DNA from 3 places in the Phyllobacterium sp. TAF24 genome. Region 1 is predicted to be linked to each of the others. Evidence: riboswitches for the same ligand, from Rfam matches in the RefSeq annotation. Region 1 holds a riboswitch; each other region holds the start of a gene.
The links. Region 1 has a riboswitch for thiamine pyrophosphate ahead of AB4Y96_RS06220 (ABC transporter permease). Riboswitches for the same ligand answer to the same signal wherever they lie in the genome.
Positions count from the first base shown of each region.

Region 2: another riboswitch for thiamine pyrophosphate. It lies ahead of thiC (phosphomethylpyrimidine synthase ThiC); the one in region 1 lies ahead of AB4Y96_RS06220 (ABC transporter permease).
Region 3: another riboswitch for thiamine pyrophosphate. It lies ahead of thiB (thiamine ABC transporter substrate binding subunit); the one in region 1 lies ahead of AB4Y96_RS06220 (ABC transporter permease).

Region 1 covers NZ_JBFRDN010000005.1:51,279-54,552, reverse strand. Annotated here, with positions in the region: gene AB4Y96_RS06225 (ABC transporter substrate-binding protein) at 1-401, opposite strand, end outside; gene AB4Y96_RS06220 (ABC transporter permease) at 440-1,183, opposite strand; TPP riboswitch at 1,302-1,404, opposite strand; gene AB4Y96_RS06215 (TadE/TadG family type IV pilus assembly protein) at 1,459-2,508, opposite strand; gene AB4Y96_RS06210 (ABC transporter ATP-binding protein) at 2,633-3,274, opposite strand, start outside.
Region 2 covers NZ_JBFRDN010000009.1:138,229-141,502, reverse strand. Annotated here, with positions in the region: gene thiC (phosphomethylpyrimidine synthase ThiC) at 1-1,129, opposite strand, end outside; TPP riboswitch at 1,230-1,346, opposite strand; gene AB4Y96_RS10490 (NADPH-dependent FMN reductase) at 1,437-2,006, opposite strand; gene rpsU (30S ribosomal protein S21) at 2,234-2,509, opposite strand; gene AB4Y96_RS10480 (RidA family protein) at 2,760-3,104, opposite strand; tRNA gene AB4Y96_RS10475 (tRNA-Lys) at 3,184-3,259, opposite strand.
Region 3 covers NZ_JBFRDN010000002.1:82,393-85,666, reverse strand. Annotated here, with positions in the region: gene thiP (thiamine/thiamine pyrophosphate ABC transporter permease) at 1-744, opposite strand, end outside; gene thiB (thiamine ABC transporter substrate binding subunit) at 749-1,708, opposite strand; TPP riboswitch at 1,814-1,931, opposite strand; gene AB4Y96_RS02215 (thiamine diphosphokinase) at 2,342-2,968, shown strand; gene AB4Y96_RS02210 (hypothetical protein) at 3,072-3,274, shown strand, end outside.

The DNA of each region.
Region 1 (3,274 bases):
AAGCCGACCTTTTTGCCCTTCAAATCCTTCAGGCTTTTGATCGGACCATCGGCCAGCACCGTCACCGTATTGAGCGGGGTTTCCACCAAGGTGCCAAAGCGCACCAGCGGCAGACCCTCATCATGGCTGAGGTAGAGATTGGGCTGATAGCCGATGGCAATATCTGCCTGTTTTGCCGCGACAAGACGCGGTGGCGCCGCCGGATCAGCCGGGGGGATCAGATCGACATCAAGACCGGCCTCGCTGAAAAAACCCTTTTCGCGAGCGACAACCAGCGGTGCATGGTCAGGGTTGACGAACCATTCGAGAAGAACAGACAGCTTGTCCGCCGCCATCGCCTGTGATGGCAGGAAAGGCAAAGCGGTTAAGAGGGCAAAGGCAAACGCACAGCGGCGAAACATGGACATTCCTTCATTGATGGGACGAACGAAAATTCTGATCATGACACCTGCATCCAAGGGGTAAGGCGCGCGGCGAAAGCATCGACGAGAAAACGCAGGACAATGGTCAGCACTGCGAGAATGATGAGGGCGGCAAACAGCGTGTCGGTCTGCATACGGGCATTGGCCTGAAGCATGACAAAGCCAAGCCCACGCGAGGCGCCGACCCATTCGCCAATCACCGCACCAATAGGCGCAAAGACCGCCGCAACGCGCAGGCCCGAGCCAAGACCGGGCAAGGCGCTGGGAACGCGGATCAGAAACAGGGTGGCCAGCGGCGTTGCCTGCGTCAGGGCTGCCGCATCCAGCAAATCCTGATTGGTGCGGCGCAGCGCATCGGCAAAGGCGGAGGCCACGGGAAAGAAGATAATGAGGCTCGCCATGACCACTTTCGAGGCAAGGCCAAAGCCGAACCAGAGAACCAGAAGCGGCGCGATGGCAAAGACAGGAAGTGCCTGCAAAACAAGCAGGAGCGGCCAGACGATCTGGCCAAAGCCGGGCAGTCCAGCAACGAGAAGTGCGGTCAGGATTCCGGCAACAGCGCCAAAGAACAATCCGAGCAGAATTTCGAGCACGGTGATGGCAGCATTGGTCAGAAGATAGTGGCGCTGCTCGATCAAGGCGACAAAAACTGAGCCGGGACCCGGCAGGATGAAGCGCGGCGGCTGCAAAGCCCAGATAGCCAACTGCCAGCACAGAAGCACAGCCAGCAAAGCGCCAGTGATGCGGACAAGCATGCCCATGACGGCGATCACATCGTCACAGAAATGATGATTGCGATATCAGGGTAAACGGCATCTGCGGGACTCCATCAAAAGCGTGGAGATCCGGATATGTGCGAAGACAAGGCAGAGTGCGTGGAGAGTGCTCAATTCCCGTTCCTACGCCGGCATAACCCGGATCAGGTTCAAGGGTCCAGCTCGACGCTATCTCAGCACTGTACAGTGCCCCCCTCGGAATAAAGTCATGATGGAGCGCCGCAAGAGCAAAGTCAATCGCGCCGCCTTCGTGTTAATGATTACTGGGTTAGACGAATTTGTGAGTAATCGAACGCGCACCCGGTTGTCAGTGTATATTCGAAGTCCGGTGTGCCGCCACCGCCATCTTCCCAACCGTGTTTTTTTACCGAACCATCGCAGTTCATAAGTTTGTCCATAATCACCGGAGTGTCGCTATCTTTCGGCACAGTGGATTGACCGCCGCCCTCAACGAACCGCCAAGCATCACGCGCTCTGTTGCTTTTGACCAAGAAAGCATAGGTCGTATCATTGCCATAGAATTTATTCTCGTTGTCAAAGTTTAGATTGTTTGGAACTGGCGTGATCTGGTATTTGGGATCATCGACCATGCCAGGATTCTTAGGGTCGTTGGATTTTACCTTGGGGGCATCCACACAATTCCTGCCCGAAGGCTTCATTCCAATAGCGCAGCCGTCTTTCTTGACGATCATGGTAAAATAAAACGACTTGTATGTGCCCAAGTCAAAGGTCAGCGGCGTTGATCCCACTGCGGGATTGGATGTCCCTGTGTTGTTGATGTATTTGTATTCGATAGAGCCGACTTGTTTCTCAGCGCCATCGGCTCCAACAACAATAATGGAAATTTTCTTGTAATAAATTCCTTTTACGTTCGTGACTTTTATTGTTGCTTGCTTTGGCGTCAACGCCCCTGAAGCTGTCGAAGTGGTCCCGATATCCATCGAATTTTGGCTCAACACCTGCATGAATGTCGTCTTCATCGGCCTCGCAAGCGAAAGCTTGATCCGTGCAGGGACATCGTCCGTAACCGACACATCGTAGGTAGCGCCACTAGCGTCAAAGCCTGGAAGGTTAGCGCGCAAACTTTGCTGAATGCGGGCCTTCACATCGGGTAAATTGCTGCCATTGTACGTAGAGGCGCCCCACAAAACCGCGGCATCTGCTGCATTCTGCAGTTCCGCGTGATCACTGCTTGCACGGGTATAATCCACGGCCAATCCTGTCACGCCGAGAAGCGGAACAAGCAATAGTCCAAACGTCAATGCAGTTGCGCCGCTGGTATCTTTAAGAAAATCTCTGAATTTTTTCATAGCCCGCTCCGGTGTTGGGCAGACCATGGATGAAATGGCGTAAATGCGCCTTTAGGAAATTCGTTCAGATTGTCACGATCTGCGGCAAGTCTCAGCGTATGGTAAAAATCCGGTGAAACAGACCCTATGCGGTGGGTACATCCGGCCGGACAAAACCCTCGCTGGCGACAAGCAGATTGCGCGTATAGGCCTGCGTGACCTTGTGCGCCGCAAGATCATCAGCTGAAAGGCGCTCCACTTCCGCACCGTTCTGCATCACCATCAGCCGGTCGCACATATGGGTCACAACCGCCAGATCATGGCTGACCATGAGGAATGTCAAATTGCGGTCGCGGCGGATCTGTTCGAGCAGGTTCAGCACCTCCGCCTGCACCGAGGCATCAAGCGCCGATGTCGGTTCATCCAAAAGCAGGATGGAAGGTTCAAGGATCAGAGCGCGCGCGATAGCCACGCGCTGGCGCTGGCCGCCGGATAGCTGATGCGAATAGCGAAAGCGGAAGCTCGATCCAAGTCCCACCTCGTCAAGCGCGCGCAGGATACGTTTTTCAATATCGGCAAAGCCATGCACGGCCAGCGGCTCCAGCAAAAGCCGGTCGACGGTCTGGCGCGGATGCAGAGAACCATAGGGGTCCTGAAACACCATCTGCACTTCCCGGTAAAATGCCTTGGTGCGGCTCTTGCCGAGAAGCTTGCCGTTGACGGTGATCGATCCCCGTGTCGTTGGGGCCAGTCCTGCAATGGCACGCAGCAATGTCGACTTGCCTGA
Region 2 (3,274 bases), on a different contig from region 1:
CATCGGCAATCGAGCCCGGACGCAGGCCATCACCCAGCGAAAAGCTGACATCATAAGCGCGGCAGATATCGCAAATCTCGGCAAAATGCTCGTAGAGAAAACTCTCGCGATGATGGTGCAGACACCACTTAGCCATGATCGAACCACCACGCGAAACAATGCCGGTCACACGGTCGATAGTCAGCGGGATATAATGCAACCTAACACCCGCATGGATGGTAAAATAGTCGACACCCTGCTCTGCCTGCTCAATCAGAGTGTCACGATAGACTTCCCATGTCAGGTCTTCGGCAATGCCGCCGACCTTTTCCAGCGCCTGATAGAGCGGCACAGTGCCAATCGGCACCGGCGCGTTGCGGATGATCCATTCGCGAATATTGTGAATGTTGCGCCCCGTGGAGAGGTCCATCACCGTATCGGCGCCCCAGCGGATCGCCCACACCATCTTTTCCACCTCCTCCGCCATGGAGGATGTCACCGCCGAATTGCCGATATTGGCATTGATCTTGACCAGAAAATTACGGCCGATGATCATCGGTTCAAGCTCGGGATGATTGATATTGGCCGGGATGATCGCCCTGCCCCGGGCGATCTCCTCGCGGACAAATTCCGGCGTCACATGATCAGGCACCGAAGCCCCGAAGGAATTGCCATCCCGTTCCAGCTTGGCGCGCGCAGCATCGCGGCCGAGATTTTCGCGGATAGCCACATATTCCATCTCGGGTGTGATGATACCGGCGCGGGCATAGGCAAGCTGGGTAACGGCCTTATCGCCCTTCGCCCGTAACGGTTGGTTGCGAACCGGAAATTCCGGCGTCAGCCGTTCGCCAGTGACAAAACCATTGTCCTCAAGCTTGATGTGGCGGCCCTCATAGGCAAATAAGTCTTCATGCCCGGCAAGCCAGCGTTCACGAATGCGCGGCAGGCCCTTGGCAATATCGATGGTTGCATTGGCATCCGTATAGGGCCCGGATGAATCGTAAACCGTCACCGGCGGTTCGCCCGCCGTCGGGTGTACGGAAATCTGGCGCAAAGGAACGCGCAGATCGGGATAAGTCTGGCCCGGTTTGTATATTTTGATCGATGCCGGCAGCGGTCCTGCCGAAACGGTGGGGGTAATTGCGGTCATCATCAGGCTCCTAAGCGGTTAAGCGTAAAAACCCAGTTCTGTGCCGGAAGGATGAAAAGAGATTGCGAATCCGAATACGGATTATGTGCCGAGGCTGACTCGCATGACTTTCGCACCGTCCCTACGCCAGTATGAACTGGATCAGGTTCAACGGGTCACTGCGCTGCAAAAGCCAGCAGAATCTCAGCCCCTTGTCGGGACCCCCCTGGTGAATGTCTTGAATTGAAACCCCGATCCGCCATTTGTCAAGCGAATCAGGAAAACTTGAAGGTGTGGCGCCCTGGCAGAGCCAGGGCGCCAGAAGATATCAGGAAGCGCGCAGAGGCTTCAAAGCGTTGCTCCACTTGAGCAATTCGCCGATCATCGTATTGGCGCTTGTGACAACCAGTTCGTTGGCCTGAAATTCGCCTTCGTCGTTGATGAACTGCTGAAATGCGGGAATGGCAACACCCTCTGGGATCGGAACCGTGCGCAAACCGGCAAGCAGCCCCTTGACCGATTCGACCGAGCGCAACCCGCCCGACATGCCGCCATAGCTGACGAAACCAACCGGCTTGTAGTTCCACTCCTGCCAGAGATAGATGATTGCATTGGTCAGGGATGGCGGGGCAAAAAAGTCATATTCAGGCGTGACGAACACAACCGCTTCACCCGCGTCGATCAGCGTGCTCCACTTTTTCGTGTGGGCGTGTTCGTATTTTTTGGCGCGCGGATGGTTCGGTTCATCGAAGATTGGCAGGTTCAGATCAGCCAGATCAATCAGCACTGGCTCAAACTGACCATCCTGCTTGACGAAATCATGGAACCATTTTGCAACCGGTGAACCGGCGCGGCCCGGACGGGTACTGACTTGGACGATATTGAGCTTGGGTGCCATTGAGACGTCTCCATAGGGCTTGAACGATAGGCCCCATGAATAGGCGCGCCATGCGGGAGCGCACAAGAAGGCACTTTTTCGAAACCGGGTCATATCGCTGTGAACGAACGACTTGGAGCGTCGTGCCGCAAAGTGGGCAGAACGCACACAAAACGAAACCCGCTACGGCGTGACCGTGCGGGTTCTGTCGCGTTTTACAAGGACCGAAAAGCTCCGGTCATTGATGATTATCGGTTATTGCTGAAATCGTTTGAAGCGGCGCCGGGACGGGCAACCCGTTCCTTCTTCTTCGGACCAGGAAGCAGACCTTCACGCTGTGCCTGCTTGCGCGCTGCCTTACGGGCGCGGCTGACGGCTTCAGCTTTTTCACGGACACGGCGCTCGGACGGCTTTTCAAAAGCCTGGCGCGCCTTCATTTCGCGAAAGAGACCTTCGCGCTGCATCTTCTTCTTCAGAACCCGAAGGGCCTGTTCAACATTGTTATCACGGACGAGAACTTGCAATCGTTTTCCTTACCCATGCTTGTCTCGTCTTGCGAACCTATAAGCCACAATCAGACAAGCGTTTGATGAATTACCACAGTGGCAATCACGAGAAGCGCGGACTTTATTCATTCCCGCGCCAAAAATCCAGTGCATCGGAGCAGATTTACTGGCGTGCACTTCATTTCATCCCAGCAAAATACAATATTTCCGCCGGGATGAACTTATTATTCTGCGTCACCCACCCTATCGGGCAGATTTCTGTAAAGAATCAGATCGCAGCAGTGATGATGATTTCGACCTTGTAGTCGGGTGTCGCCAGCTTGGCTTCGCCGGTGGCGCGTGCAGGTGTGTTGGCCGGATCGACCCATGCATCCCAAACCGCATTCATCTCGGCAAAGTCCTTCATGTCAGCCATCCAGATGATAGCCTGCAGGAGCTTGGACTTGTCGGAACCGGCTTCCTTCAGCAAACGGTCAACCGAAGCCAGAACATCCTTGGTCTGCTCGGTGACGCTCTTGCCGGGTGTGCCTACCTGACCTGCGAGATAAACCGTGTTGCCATGGATAACGGCCTGGCTCATGCGTGGACCGGCTTCAATACGACGAATGCTCATGGAGAGTCTCCTCTAGCAGTTTGGGGATAGACGGACGTGTATAAGAAAAAAGGGCCATACGGCCCTTTTTTCAAAGAATTGGTGGGCACAGTAGGGATCGAACCTACGACCCGCTGATTAAGAGTCAGCTGCTCTACCAACTGAGCTATGTGCCCGTCAGCCGTTGTGAC
Region 3 (3,274 bases), on a different contig from region 1:
CTGCAGCAGTGTAAGCGATACGGCGCGGGCAATGTCGAAGTCAAAGTGCAGGGATTGGTAGATCGCAACCTCCAGCGTGGTTGCGCGCGGCCCGCCGCCCAGCGTCAGGACGATGGTGAACGATGTGATGCAGAGCATGAAGATCAGTCCGGCAATACCGGAAAGATTGCGCCTGACGACCGGCCATTCGATCAGTTTGAACCGGGCCCAACTGCCCATGCCAAGCTGCGAGGATAGTTTCCAATAGTCGGAGGGAATGGAATCAAGGCTGGCAAGTATGAGCCGTGTCGCCAGTGGCAGGTTGAAAAAGACATGCGCTATCAGAATGCCGGTAAGGCCATAAATATTGGGTCTGGCATCGATTCCAAGCTTGTCAAAACCAAAAGCAAGCAGGCCATTGCGGCCATAAATGCTGGTGATGCCAAGGACCGCGACAAGCGCGGGCAGGGCCAATGGCAGGGCAAAGAGGCGTAAGATGAGCGCCCGGCCCGGAAAGGCGGGATGTTCATGCAGCGCCCGGGCGAGGGGAATGGCAAAAGCAACCGCAAGCAGCATCGATAGTAGCGCCTGCATGAGGGTAAACCGCGCCACACGCCATAAATAGCTGTCGAAAGCCGCAAAGCCTTCGGTGCTTCCACGCAGCGCTTCCCCTGCAAGGCCGAGAAGAGCGCCACCCGCAAGCACCGCCAGAAAGGCGAGGGCAATGGCCCCGGCCCATGGTTTCAGCATGCGGGTGGCAGTCATGGTGCTACAGGCTCATGGCCGCCAGCCATTCATCGATCCAGGCTTTGCGGTTCTTGGCAACCTCTTCGGCTGGGAAGATCAAAGTCTTGACTGGTTTCACAAGGTTCTCGAAGGCCGGGTTGAGCGCGTCAGTGGTTTTGGCCGCCGGGTACATCCAGTTGTTTTCAGGAATGGCATCCTGAAATGCCGGACTGGTCATGAAGCTTAGAAACTGCGCCGATAGCGGGTTTTTCGCACCGTTGACAGTTTGAGCCGCGACCTCGATCTGCAAGTAGTGCCCTTCGCTGAATGAAATCGCCTTGTAGCGATCCACCCGTTCGGCGATCAGATGATAGGCCGGAGAAGTGGTGTAGGACAGAACGAGGGGGGCCTCGCCCTTGGTAAAGAGGCCATAGGCTTCGGACCAGCCTGGTGTGACGGTCAAAACGCGATTTTTCAGCTTGGCCCAGGCTTCACCGGCCTTGTCGCCATAAACAGATTTAACCCAGAGAAGCAGACCGAGGCCGGGCGTCGAGGTGCGCGGGTCTTCGATGACGATTTTCTGCGTCGGATCGCCTTCGACAAGTTCTTTCAGAGTCTCGGGCGGCGTTTTCAGCTTTTCCGAATCATAAATGACGGCGAAATAGCCGTAGTCATAGGGAACGAATATATCATCCTTGTAGCCACCGGGGATATTCACCGCGCTGGTGTCGATGCCATGGGGCGCAAAAAGATTGGTTTCCTTGGCCTCATAGGTCAGATTGGTGTCGAGCCCGAGAACAATATCGGCCTTTGTCGATTCGCCTTCGAGTTTGATGCGGTTGAGCAGCGCAACGCCATCGGCAACGGCTACAAATTCCACCGTGCATGCACATTGCTTCTCGAAAGCCTCCTTGACCTTCGGTCCCGGACCCCATTCGGCGGTGAAGCTTTCATAGGTGTAAACGGTGAGTTTGCCTTCGGCCTGTGCCACGCCAATTGGCATAAGGCCGACAAATGCGGCCAAAACAGCCGCCGCTTTTACAATAGTCTCAAATGGCCGCATCGGCGCCTCCTATCGTTCGTGGTTCAAAAGGATTGGTGCGCCGGCAAATCTGCCGCGTCTAATCCCTCCGCCGGTACAAACCGGATCAGGTTCCGCGGGTTGGCAGGGTTTCCCCTTAAGCCTCTCAGCCGGTCGATCAGACCAAGCACCCCGTTAGAGCATCGCAAGGATAGAGGTTCGGCCAGAGCGGTGCAAGCGGTCGATGCTTATGAAATCCTTATGTTTTGCCCAATCTGCCAAATCGAAAGCTGACATTCCCAGCCCTATCTTCCGCCGCGAAAACATCCCCTCACGGCCTGTTTTCCAAAAGAAAGGTTCAATCATGTTTCGGGGTCATGGCTTTTATCATTCCGGCGTCAGGGTTCAGCAGACGACAGCGTCGAGAAATCCAAAGAATAATTCGATGCGCTTGCGTCTCCGCCATCAAAAATTCCTCGCGGCACTCAATCCAAGCCTGTTTCTGGCCGTGGGCGTCGCGATTGCAGGCATTGCGGCAATTGTGCTCGGCCGGCTGGGGTAGAACCGCTTCAGCAAGCCCTGTGCGACCGGCTTTTGCCATGCTATGGCCGGTGCATGAGCAAATTCGTTCTTCTCCTTGGTGGCACGCTTCACGTTACCGATCGTCTCCGGCATCTCGTGGCGGGAGCGCGTATTCTTGCCGCCGATGGTGGGATAGTTCATGCGGGCGCGCTGGGCCTTGAACCGGAGCTGTGGCTGGGCGATTTCGATTCGACATCGCCTGAGTTGGCAGAACGCTATGCCCATATACCACGTTCGGTATTTCCCGCGGCCAAAGATATGACCGACGGCGAACTGGCGCTCAACGAAGCCTATCGGCTGGGGGCGACGGAAGTGATTCTCTGCGGTGCTTTTGGTGGTGAACGCACAGATCATATGCTGCTGCACCTGACCATGGCGACCCGCTATGCTGCGGAAGGCCGAAAGATTATCCTGTCGAGCGGGACCGAAGAAGCGCACCCTCTGGTTGCAGGGGAATATTCGTTCGATTTTGCTGATGGAACTGTGTTCAGCATTGTTGCATTTACGTCCCTGCGTGGATTATTTATCCGTGGTGCGCGATGGCCGCTGGAAAATATGGAACTTTCTTTCGGTTCATCGCTTACAGTGTCGAATGCCGTGTGTGGAAATCTCCACGTATCGCTTCGTTCAGGCAATGCAGTTCTGATTGCGGCGCCGTAAAATTGCCCAACGCTTGTAAAACAAAGCGGAAAATGCAATTCTTGCGGTACAGCATTGGGGACGCAAGCTGGTAGGTTTAGTTTTAAAACGGGAGAGGTCTTCCATGTTGAAAAGTTTGTCGACAGTAGCAGTTGCAGCCGTTCTGGCACTTTCAGTGGCCGGTTGTACAACTGGTGAGCAGCGCGCTGCAGGTTATGGTGTTGGCGGTGCAGCCCTTGGTGCATTGGCCGGTGGTGCAATCGGTGGTGGCCGTGGTGCGCTCGCTGGTGCAGCTATCGGTGGTGTTGGCGGCGTCGCCGTTGGTGC